DNA from 2 places in the Sediminispirochaeta bajacaliforniensis DSM 16054 genome. Region 1 is predicted to be linked to the other one. Evidence: riboswitches for the same ligand, from Rfam matches in the RefSeq annotation. Region 1 holds a riboswitch; the other holds the start of a gene.
What was found. Region 1 has a riboswitch for thiamine pyrophosphate ahead of thiD (bifunctional hydroxymethylpyrimidine kinase/phosphomethylpyrimidine kinase). Riboswitches for the same ligand answer to the same signal wherever they lie in the genome.
Positions count from the first base shown of each region.

Region 1 (5,308 bases):
CGATGCAAAGGCTCATGGCTGCATTGATGGATTTATACATGGACTTCATGGGCTTACACATGGCTGATCCGCTCCGGGTGGAAAAAGGTGCTGTCGTCCATACGGCTTGCTGCATCGATGAGCCGCATACGGAAGCTGCCGCTGCCTTCTTCTGCGGTCAATGCCCGGGCTGCCGTCTCTCCGGCCAGGTCCATGGCAAGGATGGCACCTGCCGCCGCCTCGAGCTTCGAGGGAAAGACCGAGGCAAAGCATCCGAGGGCCGATGCGCTCATGCAGCCCGTGCCGGTTATCCTTCCCATCATGGCGGAGCCGCCGCAAATCCGAATCGTATTGCTGCCGTCGGATATGAGGTCTTCGCGTCCTGTTGCAATTACTATTATGCCGAAGGCAGAGGCCAGGCTATATACGCTTTCCAGCACCCCCTCTTCGAGGGTTGAATCGACCCCTTTCTGCCTCACCTCCTGTCCTGCAAGGAAGGCGATCTCCGCGGCGTTTCCCTTGACGATGTCCGGGCGCAGACCTTCAAGGATCTGCCTCGCAGCTTTGCGGCGCGGGGCCGTGGCTCCTGCCCCGACCGGGTCGAAAATGATGGGAATGCCGAGTTCCCTTGCCCTGCCGCCTGCGGCCAGCATGGCTTCAATACTATCGGGATTAAGGGTCCCCATATTCAGGACCAGGGCCCCTGCATGTTCCACCATATCGAGGGCGTCTTCTTCCCAGTCTGTCATAACCGGAGCACCGCCGAAGGCGAGGGTGATATTGGCGCAGTCGTTGATGGTCACCATGTTGGTGATGTGGTGAATCAGGGGAGATGCACTGCGTATGTTGTGAAAAGCCGTGTTTAAGCCTTTGAATTCCATACATAAGCTCCTTTCATGAAGAGAAAATAGACGACCATCGAGATAAGCATTGCCGGCAGGGAGACACCCAGAGGGGTTCCCTTGGGCAAGAGGATATAGTAGGCTCCGACCCCTGCCGCCCAGGCTGCAAAGCCGAGAATAATCAGGAGTATGGATAACGGGGCTTTTGCAAAGAAGAGGCGGCGGCAGAAAATCACCCCGAAGAAGGGGGCAAAGAGGGAGCCCAAAAGATAGAGAAAGCTTTCGTACCAGCCGCCGGGAAGCAGCATGGCAAGCATGAGACCTGCGAAACCAACAAGTAAGGGGGCCACGTGCCTTCCTATTGCGGGAAAGGCAAGGCGGAGGGAGACTCCCGCAGAATGGACGTCGAGAAAACCGGTGGTAACCGTGGATAGGAGGACGACGAAGGCGGCGCCCGCTCCCATTCCCACGGCAAGCATGCTCTCAACCGCCCCTGCGCCGGGTAGTTTGGTGACGGAAAGCAGCCCCAGCAGATACATCCCGCAACTTCCCAGAAAGTAGCCGACGGCTGCGGCCGATACCCCTTTGCGGCCATGTTTTGCGCTGCGGGTGTAGTCCCCAATCAGGGGAAGCCAGGAAAGGGGCATGAGGACCGCCAGTTCCAGCATGTTCCCAAAGGCTATGGAATCTGGTTCCCGGGCTTTGGAAATGGCCGAAATTTCCCCTGCGGGAAGGGTAATCAACTTGATCGCCCACAATAGTGAAAGGACCAGGAGAAGGGCCACCGCAATCATATTGATGCCCCGTATACCCTTTCGTCCAGCTGCGGTCCAGATAAGCAGGAGCGCTCCTATCAGCAGCCGGGAGGCCGGAGGCGATATCGTCATTCCGGCTGCGCTGCTCGCGGCAACAAGTCCCTCGGCTCCGGCGATGATCATCACCGCTGTCCAACCAATAAGCTGAAGGGCGTTTACCAGGGCAAAGCTTGTTACTCCCGGCCTCCCCAGGGTGCTGTCCGCAATGGCGATGGCATCCTTATGCTCTTTCCAGGAGATCCAGCCGACGGCGAAAAATGCTATTCCTCCCAAAAGATGGCCGCCTATGATTGCCGCAAGCGCCCCTCCTGTTCCCATGCCGCGGTAGAGGGCCCCGGTGAGAATCTCGGCCAGGGAGATTGCCGCACCGAACCAGAGGAGGGCAAGCTGGGGAGAGCCGATTGTTGTATGGTCTCTGGTACTTGTATTCATGGCTGTAGCTCCTCTCCGCCGTAGAGGGCGTAAAAGTGATGGATGGGGCCGCAGCCACCGCCGATGGCTATACCGTGGGCTATGCCTTCGGTCACATATGCCTTTGCCCTTTCTACTGCCGCTTCGAGGCTGAATCCCCGGGCGAGAAAGGCCGCAAGGGCGCTGGAGAGGGAACATCCCGTACCGTGTGTGTGGTGTGCATCAAGGCGCCCGGCCTCGAAACGGCGAAAGCCCTTACCATCTGCCAAGAGATCGACAGAACGGTCGGGATCGTCCGCGTGCCCTCCCTTGATCAGAACGGCCCTTGCACCCCGCTTCAAAATCTCAAGGGCGAGCCTTTCGCGTTCCTGTTCCGACAGGTTTTCGTTTTGTTCGGCTCCTTCCGCCTGTGTCTGCGTCTGTCCTGCGTATGCAAGTTTCAGGGCTTCGGGGATATTGGGAGTGATGAGGTCCGCAAGGGGGAGCAGCTCCTCAGTCAGAAGCCTTTCGGCCTCTTCTGTCAGAAGGCGGTGTCCCGATTTTGCCACCATAACCGGGTCGAGAACCGTAATCGGCGGTTTCCATCTGCGCAGCGCCGCGGCAACCGCTTCGATGATAGGGCCTTCGGCAAGCATACCGATTTTTACCCCGTCGACACGGATGTCTGAAAAGACCGCATCGATCTGGGCGGTGACAATGTCGGGGTCCATGGCCCTGACTGCCCTGACTCCCCGGGTGTTTTGGGCTGTTATGGCGGTGATGACCGTCATGCCGTAGACGCCGTTGGCGCTGAAGGCCTTCAAGTCGGCCTGAATGCCCGCGCCCCCCGAGCAGTCGCTTCCTGCAATGGAGAGAAGATGTTTCATGGGATCTCCTTATCTACGAGATCCGGCTGGCTAGGGATTAATGAATGGATGATGGATGAATCAACCTCACGCTTTCCTCCGCCGGCATTATCCGGATCAGGTTCATGGGTCGGAAACTTCGAGGGTTTCCATCTCAGCCGGCCAATTCCGGCACCCCAAGGTGTTGTATACATACAATGATAGATGTGGCTGAAAGAAAAGTCAACGCAATCGTCGGTTCACCTTGAAAAAAGGTATTGGTGATTTCTGCACCACTCCAGACTTTTCGCATAGGCTGCTTCCGGGTCCAGATGATAAGAATCATGGAGGATTTCCATGGTCAGATAGCCGTCATAGCCGTATGCGTTTAAATCAGCAATATAAGAATCCATAGGAAGTATCCCATCTCCTATCGCAAGATGTCCTCCCGGATTTCCATCGACGAAGTGGACATGCTGAATCGATTTCCCCATGAGTTCGAAATAGTCGCGCACCCCCTCATGCAGCCGGGCCGCCATATCGACATCAATCATTCCGACAACATTTTTCATTCCGACCTCTTTCAGCATACGATCGACATCTCGTGCTTTCAGGCATAGGTTGGTTGTTGTTTTCGTTAGATGTTCAAACACAATGGTTACACCCAGCTGTTCTGCTTTTCGGCCTAATATGGATAGTGCTTCAACACAGCGATCCCATGCATCCTCTTTGCTTTCATCTCGATATCCCTGTCCCGTAGTGACTAAGGTCTTTGGTGATTCTATTTGAGATGCTATTTCGATGGATCGTATAAGATACGCTATACTGCGTTTTCTGATAACAGGGTCACTTGATGCAATATTTATCGGATACATACATTGTTCCGGGGTATAACAAATGACACTTAGGTTATAGGTTTTGATTTTTTTTGATAACGATTTTATCATAGCATCTGAAAAGTCGTCTTGAAATAGATGTGGTCCTGCCCCCCAAAGTTCTATCTCTTTTTGTTCCAGTCGTTTCATTGATTCAAGAAAATACTCGAAGCTATACAGCTGATAGGAGTAATTGCCGCAGATGACTTTTGATATATTCATAAAAACACCTCTATATTAATATGATATATATCGTATTATAATGTCGTATTATATACAAGCTTTTTTTAGTTTCTATTCCTCATTATTCGGCATCGTAATGGATATTCGTTTTCATAGGGTATATAGTTTATCGAGTTTTTTTTATCTATATGCTCATATACGAATCACGGAGGGAAAAATGAAATGTAAGCATCTTTTTGCTGGTCTTCTTGCTGCACTTATTTTGCTTGGCTGCCAGCCTTCCAAAAGTAAACTAAGCGACGGGAGCTATAGTTCGGTAGAGAAGGGCTTCGGTGGAGATATCGCCGTTACTCTGAACATTGATAAAGGCAAGATTGCAAATATCACCATAAAAGGGGATGATGAGACACCGGCCGTGGGCCAGGCTGCTTTAGAGCCTCTCAAGGAGGCCATCCTCGAAAGTCAGTCGGCCGATGTGGATGTTGTATCTGGGGCCTCTCATACATCCGAGGCGGTCAAGGCCGCGGTGCAGGACTGTTTGGCTCAGGCTTCTGGTGCCCAGGCGATAGACCTCGAAGATGTCAAGATGGCGGATGGGAGCTATACAGCATCGGCATGGGGATTTTCTACCAATAATAAAGTCAATCTTTCGGTGGAAATTGCGGATAACAGGATGAAGACCATACACCTTCTCGAAAATTTCGAGACCGGCCCGATCCTTCAGAGTGCAATAGATCTTCTGATTCCCCGCATGATAGAACACCAATCCGTTAAGATCGACAGCATAACCGGTGCTACCGCTTCCTGTAGCGCAATCAAGGCTGCCACGGAGGCGTGCCTGAAACAGGCCATTACGGCCGCCGGTGGAGATAAAAATCTGGTAGCGGCCTTCTATTCGACTCCGGCCCTGAAGGATCAGGAAGAGACGATCGATACCGATCTTCTGGTTATTGGAATGGGAGGATCCGGATGCGCCACGGCGGTACGGGCGGCAGAAGCATTATACGCGGCCGCCGAGAATGATCCTTCCAAGGTGCACATCCTTGCCATTGATAAGGCCGGAAAATTCGGTGGGACCAGCTCCGTTACCTCATCTCCGATGTCGGTTAATCCCCCCTCTTTTGTAAAAAAGAATGGCGGTAGGAACTATGTGGACCCAGCCGTTTTAAAAGCCGACTGGATGAACTATACCGAGGGCGATGCAAAGGAATGGGCAATCGATTACATGATGGATCAGTCGGGCAATGCGATCGACTGGCTGATCGGAAACGGTTTTGTATTCGGAGCACCTGCACAGGGCCTCTCCGCTCCTTACAAGCTGTGCGTGAACTATGCCGATTCCTTCGGAAACAATAAGGACGAGATAGACGGCTACTTTC
Region 1 is NZ_KB899420.1:57,992-63,299, reverse strand. Features, by position in the region: gene thiE (thiamine phosphate synthase) at 1-49, opposite strand, end outside; gene thiM (hydroxyethylthiazole kinase) at 54-860, opposite strand; gene F459_RS0114795 (cytosine permease) at 842-2,068, opposite strand; gene thiD (bifunctional hydroxymethylpyrimidine kinase/phosphomethylpyrimidine kinase) at 2,065-2,913, opposite strand; TPP riboswitch at 2,969-3,081, opposite strand; gene F459_RS0114780 (sugar phosphate isomerase/epimerase family protein) at 3,132-3,968, opposite strand; gene F459_RS0114775 (FAD-binding protein) at 4,147-5,308, shown strand, end outside.

Region 2 (5,308 bases), on a different contig from region 1:
CGTGATCAGCGGCCTTGAGGTGGGCGCCGATGATTATATGACAAAGCCCTTCAGTCCGAAGGTTCTGGTGGCAAGGATACGGGCACTGCTTCGCCGCAAACAGCTGAAAGAGTTTCCCCCGAGAGAGGAACCGGTCATCACAATCCACGATATCGTCATCGATACGATACGGCATGAGGTGAAATGTTCCGACGTCTCATTGGATCTCAGCGTCACGGAGTTCTCAATATTGGAATTCCTCGCTCGAAATCCGGGTTGGGTCTTCAGCCGAAGTCAGATCATAGGGGCCGTGAAGGGTGAGGACTATCCGGTAACCGAACGATCGGTGGATGTGCAGATTCTCGGTTTAAGAAAAAAACTCAAAGCTAAAGGTGACTACATCGAGACGGTCAGGGGTGTGGGTTACCGAATGAAGGAGCGGGTGTAAAGCACCCGCAAGGTAACGCCATGGTACTTTCAAAAAGACGTCCTGTTCTCAGTTACATGTTCCCTCCCCTTGTGCTTCTCTTCCTGCTGCTTGCCGTATCCGTAGCCTTCTTCTCTTTCAGGAATTTCAGGCAGCTGATCTTTAAAGAACAGTATCATCGTCTGAAAACTGCAGGAGAGCTTCTACTTGCTGCCCTCCCTTTCGAAAACGGAGAACTGGAGGCGAAAGCCAAGGAGATAACCCGAAAGATCGGTCCGGCCAGCCCTTTCCGGGTAACCTTCATCAAGCCCAACGGTTTCGTCTTCGCTGATAGCCATGAAGACCCTTTGGTGATGGAAAATCATGCACACCGAGTGGAAATTCGGCAAGCGATACGGGGAGAGGCCTCGTTCAGCCTAAGGAAAAGCCCCACCCTTGCAATTTCCATGCTTTACTATGCCTTTCCCATCGATGATGCGTCAGGGAAGGTCATTGCGGTCCTTCGTCTGAGCCTCCCGGAAGCAAATGTCAAAAAGCTGCTTGCCGCAGCGGCCCTCTCGATAACGATCATCACCGCCCTGCTTTTAGGGCTCGCCGTTGCAGCCATGGTGGCCGTATCGCGAAAAATTACCGTACCTCTTGCAGCCATATCCAAAAGTGCTTCTGCATACGCCCGGTTCGATTTTTCTCAGCCGATTCATGTCGACGGCCCTGCCGAAATCGTCACCACGGCAGACGCCTTGCAAAAAATGGCGCAGGCTCTGACAAGCAGAATCGACGAGGTAACACGCCAAAAGCAGGAGCTGGAAGCGGTACTGACCGGCATGAACGAAGCGGTCATCGTACTCGACCGTAACCTGGTCATCACCGAGATCAACCCTGCTGCGGCACGGCTTGTGAGCAGTTCTTACGATCCGGTTATCGGTAAAAGTCTCATTCAGGTTATGAGAAACACAGAACTCAATACCTTTGCGCAGGAAGCCCTTGTCGCACGTGGGGTTCGTCAATGTTCCCTTGTCATTCCGGGCGAAGCAAAGGAGATTCACCTTCAGGTCAACGCATCAACAATAGAGGCTGTTACGGCTGATAAGAATAGCCGCTACCCGCAGCAACGCCTTATCCTGGTGATGAACGATATCACCACCTTAAAACAGCTTGAACGAATGCGGAAAGAGTTCGTCGCCAATGTTTCCCATGAGCTGAAGACGCCGATTACCTCCATCAAGGGCTTTGTCGAAACCCTCCTCGACGGAGCCATAGACGATAGGGAAAATGCTTTTCGATTCCTTACCATCGTACAGAATCAGACAACGAGGTTGGGAAATATCATTGACGACCTTTTAACCCTGAGCCGTCTTGAACAGAATGATGAAGAGTCGGGGATAGGTATGGAAATAATCCCCCTCTGCCATCCGGTAAACGAAGCCATTTCCATTTGCCAAGGCAGGGCCGACGAAAAATCAATCGATATTCATGTGGAATGTGACCGCGAGCTGGAAATTCTCGGCAACGGACACCTCATAGAACAGGCTGTGGTCAACCTCGTGGATAATGCCGTCAAATACTGTCCGGAAGGCAGTGTGGTGCTGGTTCGCTGCGAGAGAGAAGAGGATAGGCGCATATTATTAGAGGTCCAGGACAACGGTCCCGGTATCCCCGAAGCGGATCAGGAACGGATCTTCGAACGATTTTACCGTGTGGAAAAGGCTCGTAGCCGAGACATGGGAGGAACAGGATTGGGGCTTGCCATTGTGAAACACATCATGCTGCTCCACGGCGGAACCGTGGCACTGGAAAGCAGCAGGGGAGAGGGTGCCAGTTTCCTACTTCGCTTCCCCGCCCTGCCCTCTTGACACCATAGCGGTAGGATCATACCATCATAACAGCTGAATCGCGTGGGGTGGTTTTTCCTCTGATGGGAAAAGCCTGAGATTACACCCGTTGAACCTGATCCGGTTAATACCGGCGAAGGGAGCGTCCTGTATCCGTCCAAAGCCCCTCACAGATTCACCCGACACGTTATACCAGGAGACGAAGATGAAACGTTACCTTCCCCTCCTTCTTGCTGTGATCGGCGTGATTTTCATCGCAACGATCATGGTAGGAAGAACCAAACCAGAAACAGACGGGATTACCGTCTATACCTACGACAGTTTTATTTCCGAATGGGGTCCAGGTCCGGAGATCGCAAAACAATTTACCGAACAAAGCGGTATTACGGTAAACTATGTCGCACCGGGAGACGCGGGCCAGACCCTCCAGCGGCTTATCAACGAAAAAGAGGCCTCCGTTGCCGATGTGGCGATCGGTATCGACAACAACCTCTTTCCTAAGGCTGAAGAAGAGGGGATCTTTCGATCCTACACATCGCCGGAACTTAAAAAGGTCGATTCTTCTCTCAGATTCGAAGACGACCTCCTGACCCCCTACGATTACAGCGACTTTGCCTTCATTTGGGATAGCCAGGCCCTTGAAAATCCTCCCCAGAGTTTTGCCGATCTTACCGACCCGCGGTTTAAGGAAAAAATCATCATCATGGACCCCAGAACCAGCACCCCCGGCCTGGGACTTCTGCTGTGGAGCGAAAAAATCTACGGCGACAAGCTTTTCGACTTTTGGAAGGCCTTTGCCCCGAATATCCTTACAGTCAGCTCCAGCTGGGACACCGGTTACGGCCTCTTCACCAGCGGCGAGGCTCCTCTGGTGATCAGCTATACCACCAGCCCCCCCTATCATCTCGAATATGAAGGCACGGAACGATACAAGGCCCTTATTTTTCCCGAAGGTCACTATATGCAAATCGAAGGGGCCGGTGTGGTGGCAGGCACAAAGCATAGAAAGGCGGCCGAGGCCTTCATCGACTTCTTAATCTCCGAAGATGCACAGGCAGTGATCCCTTTGACGAACTGGATGTATCCGGTGAGAGAAGGGACCCCACTTCCCGATTCCTTCCGCCTTGCCCCCAAACCCGATAAGCAGCTGCAGATCAACCCTGCTCCGGACGGCAAAACCGTCGATACACTGATTGAGCTCTGGACCAAGGCCTTGCTGCAATGAATAACGATTCCCGAAACAGGAGCATAAGCGGCGGTGTTGCTTTGGCAGCGCTGCCGGGGCTTATCTTTCTATTCCTGTTTTTTTTCATTCCCCTGCTCACCATTCTTTCCGGTGCCTTTATCAATGAGGCGGGGGAGATCTCCCTCCTACCGCTTCTCGCTAGCGTACGGGACGAAAATCTGCTGAGGATCCTCGGATTCACCTTTCTTCAGGCCTTCTTGAGTTCCCTTATCGCCCTTGCCATGGGGCTTCCCGGCGCCTATTTTATTGCCCGGTGCGATTTTCCCGGAAAAAAGATTCTCAGGTCCCTGAGTGTCGTCCCCTTTGTCATCCCACCGATACTGGTCGTACTCGGCTTCGTGACGATTTTCGGCAACAACGGGATTATAAATCGTTTTCTGATGCAGCTTACCGGTAGCGGTACACCGCCGCTGAAAATCTTGTACTCGCTGAAAGGAATACTTCTGGCCCACGGTTTTTACAATTTCCCCGTCGTACTTCGAATCGTAGCCTCTCACTGGGAGGCAATCCCCGAAAAGCAGGAGCAGGCTGCACAGCTTCTGGGAGCAAAACGCTCGGCAGTCTTTAGGACCATCACCCTGCCCCAGCTGATGCCTGCAGTTGTTTCAAGTATGCTTTTGGTCTTCCTATTTTGCTTTTCAAGTTTTGCAGTCGTCATGGTACTGGGCGGCGGCCCGAAAACAACGACAATCGAAGTGGAAATCTTCCGCCTTGCCAGAATCAATCTGGATCTACAGGCAGCAGGGAGAGTGGCGCTCATTGCAGCATGCCTTACGCTCCTTCCTCTTTTACTAAATTTTGGAACGGAAAGCAGGTTCACAGGCATAGGAGCATCCGATCGGGATCATCGCATTGTTCGGGGCAGGAATCCTAAGGTCAGGCTTTTGGGTGCGGTATACGGACTTGCAATGGTTATTCTTGTTATAGGACCACTTCTCGGGGTAGTTGCCAGCGGATTTCTCGAGGTGGAAGGTCCCCTTGCTGCGCCCCGCTTCTCACTCCGCTGGTTCGCCGGAATCTTCGCCGTCTCCGGACCGGACACCTTCTCGATAACTGCAGCGAGGTCTATTGCCGGTTCTCTTCTTCTTTCGGGACTTACCCTGCTTATCACGATACCGACGGCCACCCTCTTTGCCCTGGCCACGGTTCGTTCGGGAGGAAAACGGGCAAAGTTGTTTGAGCTGACGGCAAGCCTTCCCATGAGCATTTCCACCGTCATCCTCGGAAGTGGATATCTCGCCATCTCCGTCGCATATCCCATGCTCACGTCCGTTCCCCTCTTCATCGCCGGGGCCCATAGTGTCATCGCCTTTCCCTTTGTCTACCGCAGCATTGTTACCGCCCTGGCAAAAATCGACGGATCGTATCGAAGGGCCGCAATATCTCTTGGAGCAAGGCCTGCCAAGGCCTTTGCCGATATCGAATTGCCGATGCTGGAATCATCTCTCTTCTCTGCCGCTGCCTTTGCCTTCGCCCTATCGGTGGGAGAGATGAATGCAACCCTTACCCTTTCCGGCGGCAGCTTTCCCACTCTGCCCATTACCATCTATCGACTGATTGGTTCATATCAGTTTCATCGGGCAAGTGCCCTCGGTACGGTACTGATCGTGCTGTGTGCCGTCGCCTTTTTGCTACTTGATCGATCGACTCGCAAAAAAAAGGAGATGTGACGTGAAACTTATTATAGAGCAACTGGTAAAACAGTTCGATGATTTCTCTTTTGAAGCATCATTTCAGGCCGACATCGGCAGTTTCATCACCCTATTGGGGCCTTCGGGCGGGGGAAAAACAACGGCCCTACAACTGATATCGGGTCTGATTCCT
Region 2 is NZ_KB899413.1:5,604-10,911, forward strand. Features, by position in the region: gene F459_RS0108725 (response regulator) at 1-427, shown strand, start outside; gene F459_RS0108730 (ATP-binding protein) at 448-2,259, shown strand; TPP riboswitch at 2,293-2,398, shown strand; gene F459_RS0108735 (thiamine ABC transporter substrate-binding protein) at 2,444-3,463, shown strand; gene F459_RS0108740 (ABC transporter permease) at 3,460-5,154, shown strand; gene F459_RS22160 (ABC transporter ATP-binding protein) at 5,156-5,308, shown strand, end outside.
Region 2: linked by a shared signal. The riboswitch ahead of F459_RS0108735 (thiamine ABC transporter substrate-binding protein) and the one ahead of thiD (bifunctional hydroxymethylpyrimidine kinase/phosphomethylpyrimidine kinase) in region 1 are both predicted to bind thiamine pyrophosphate.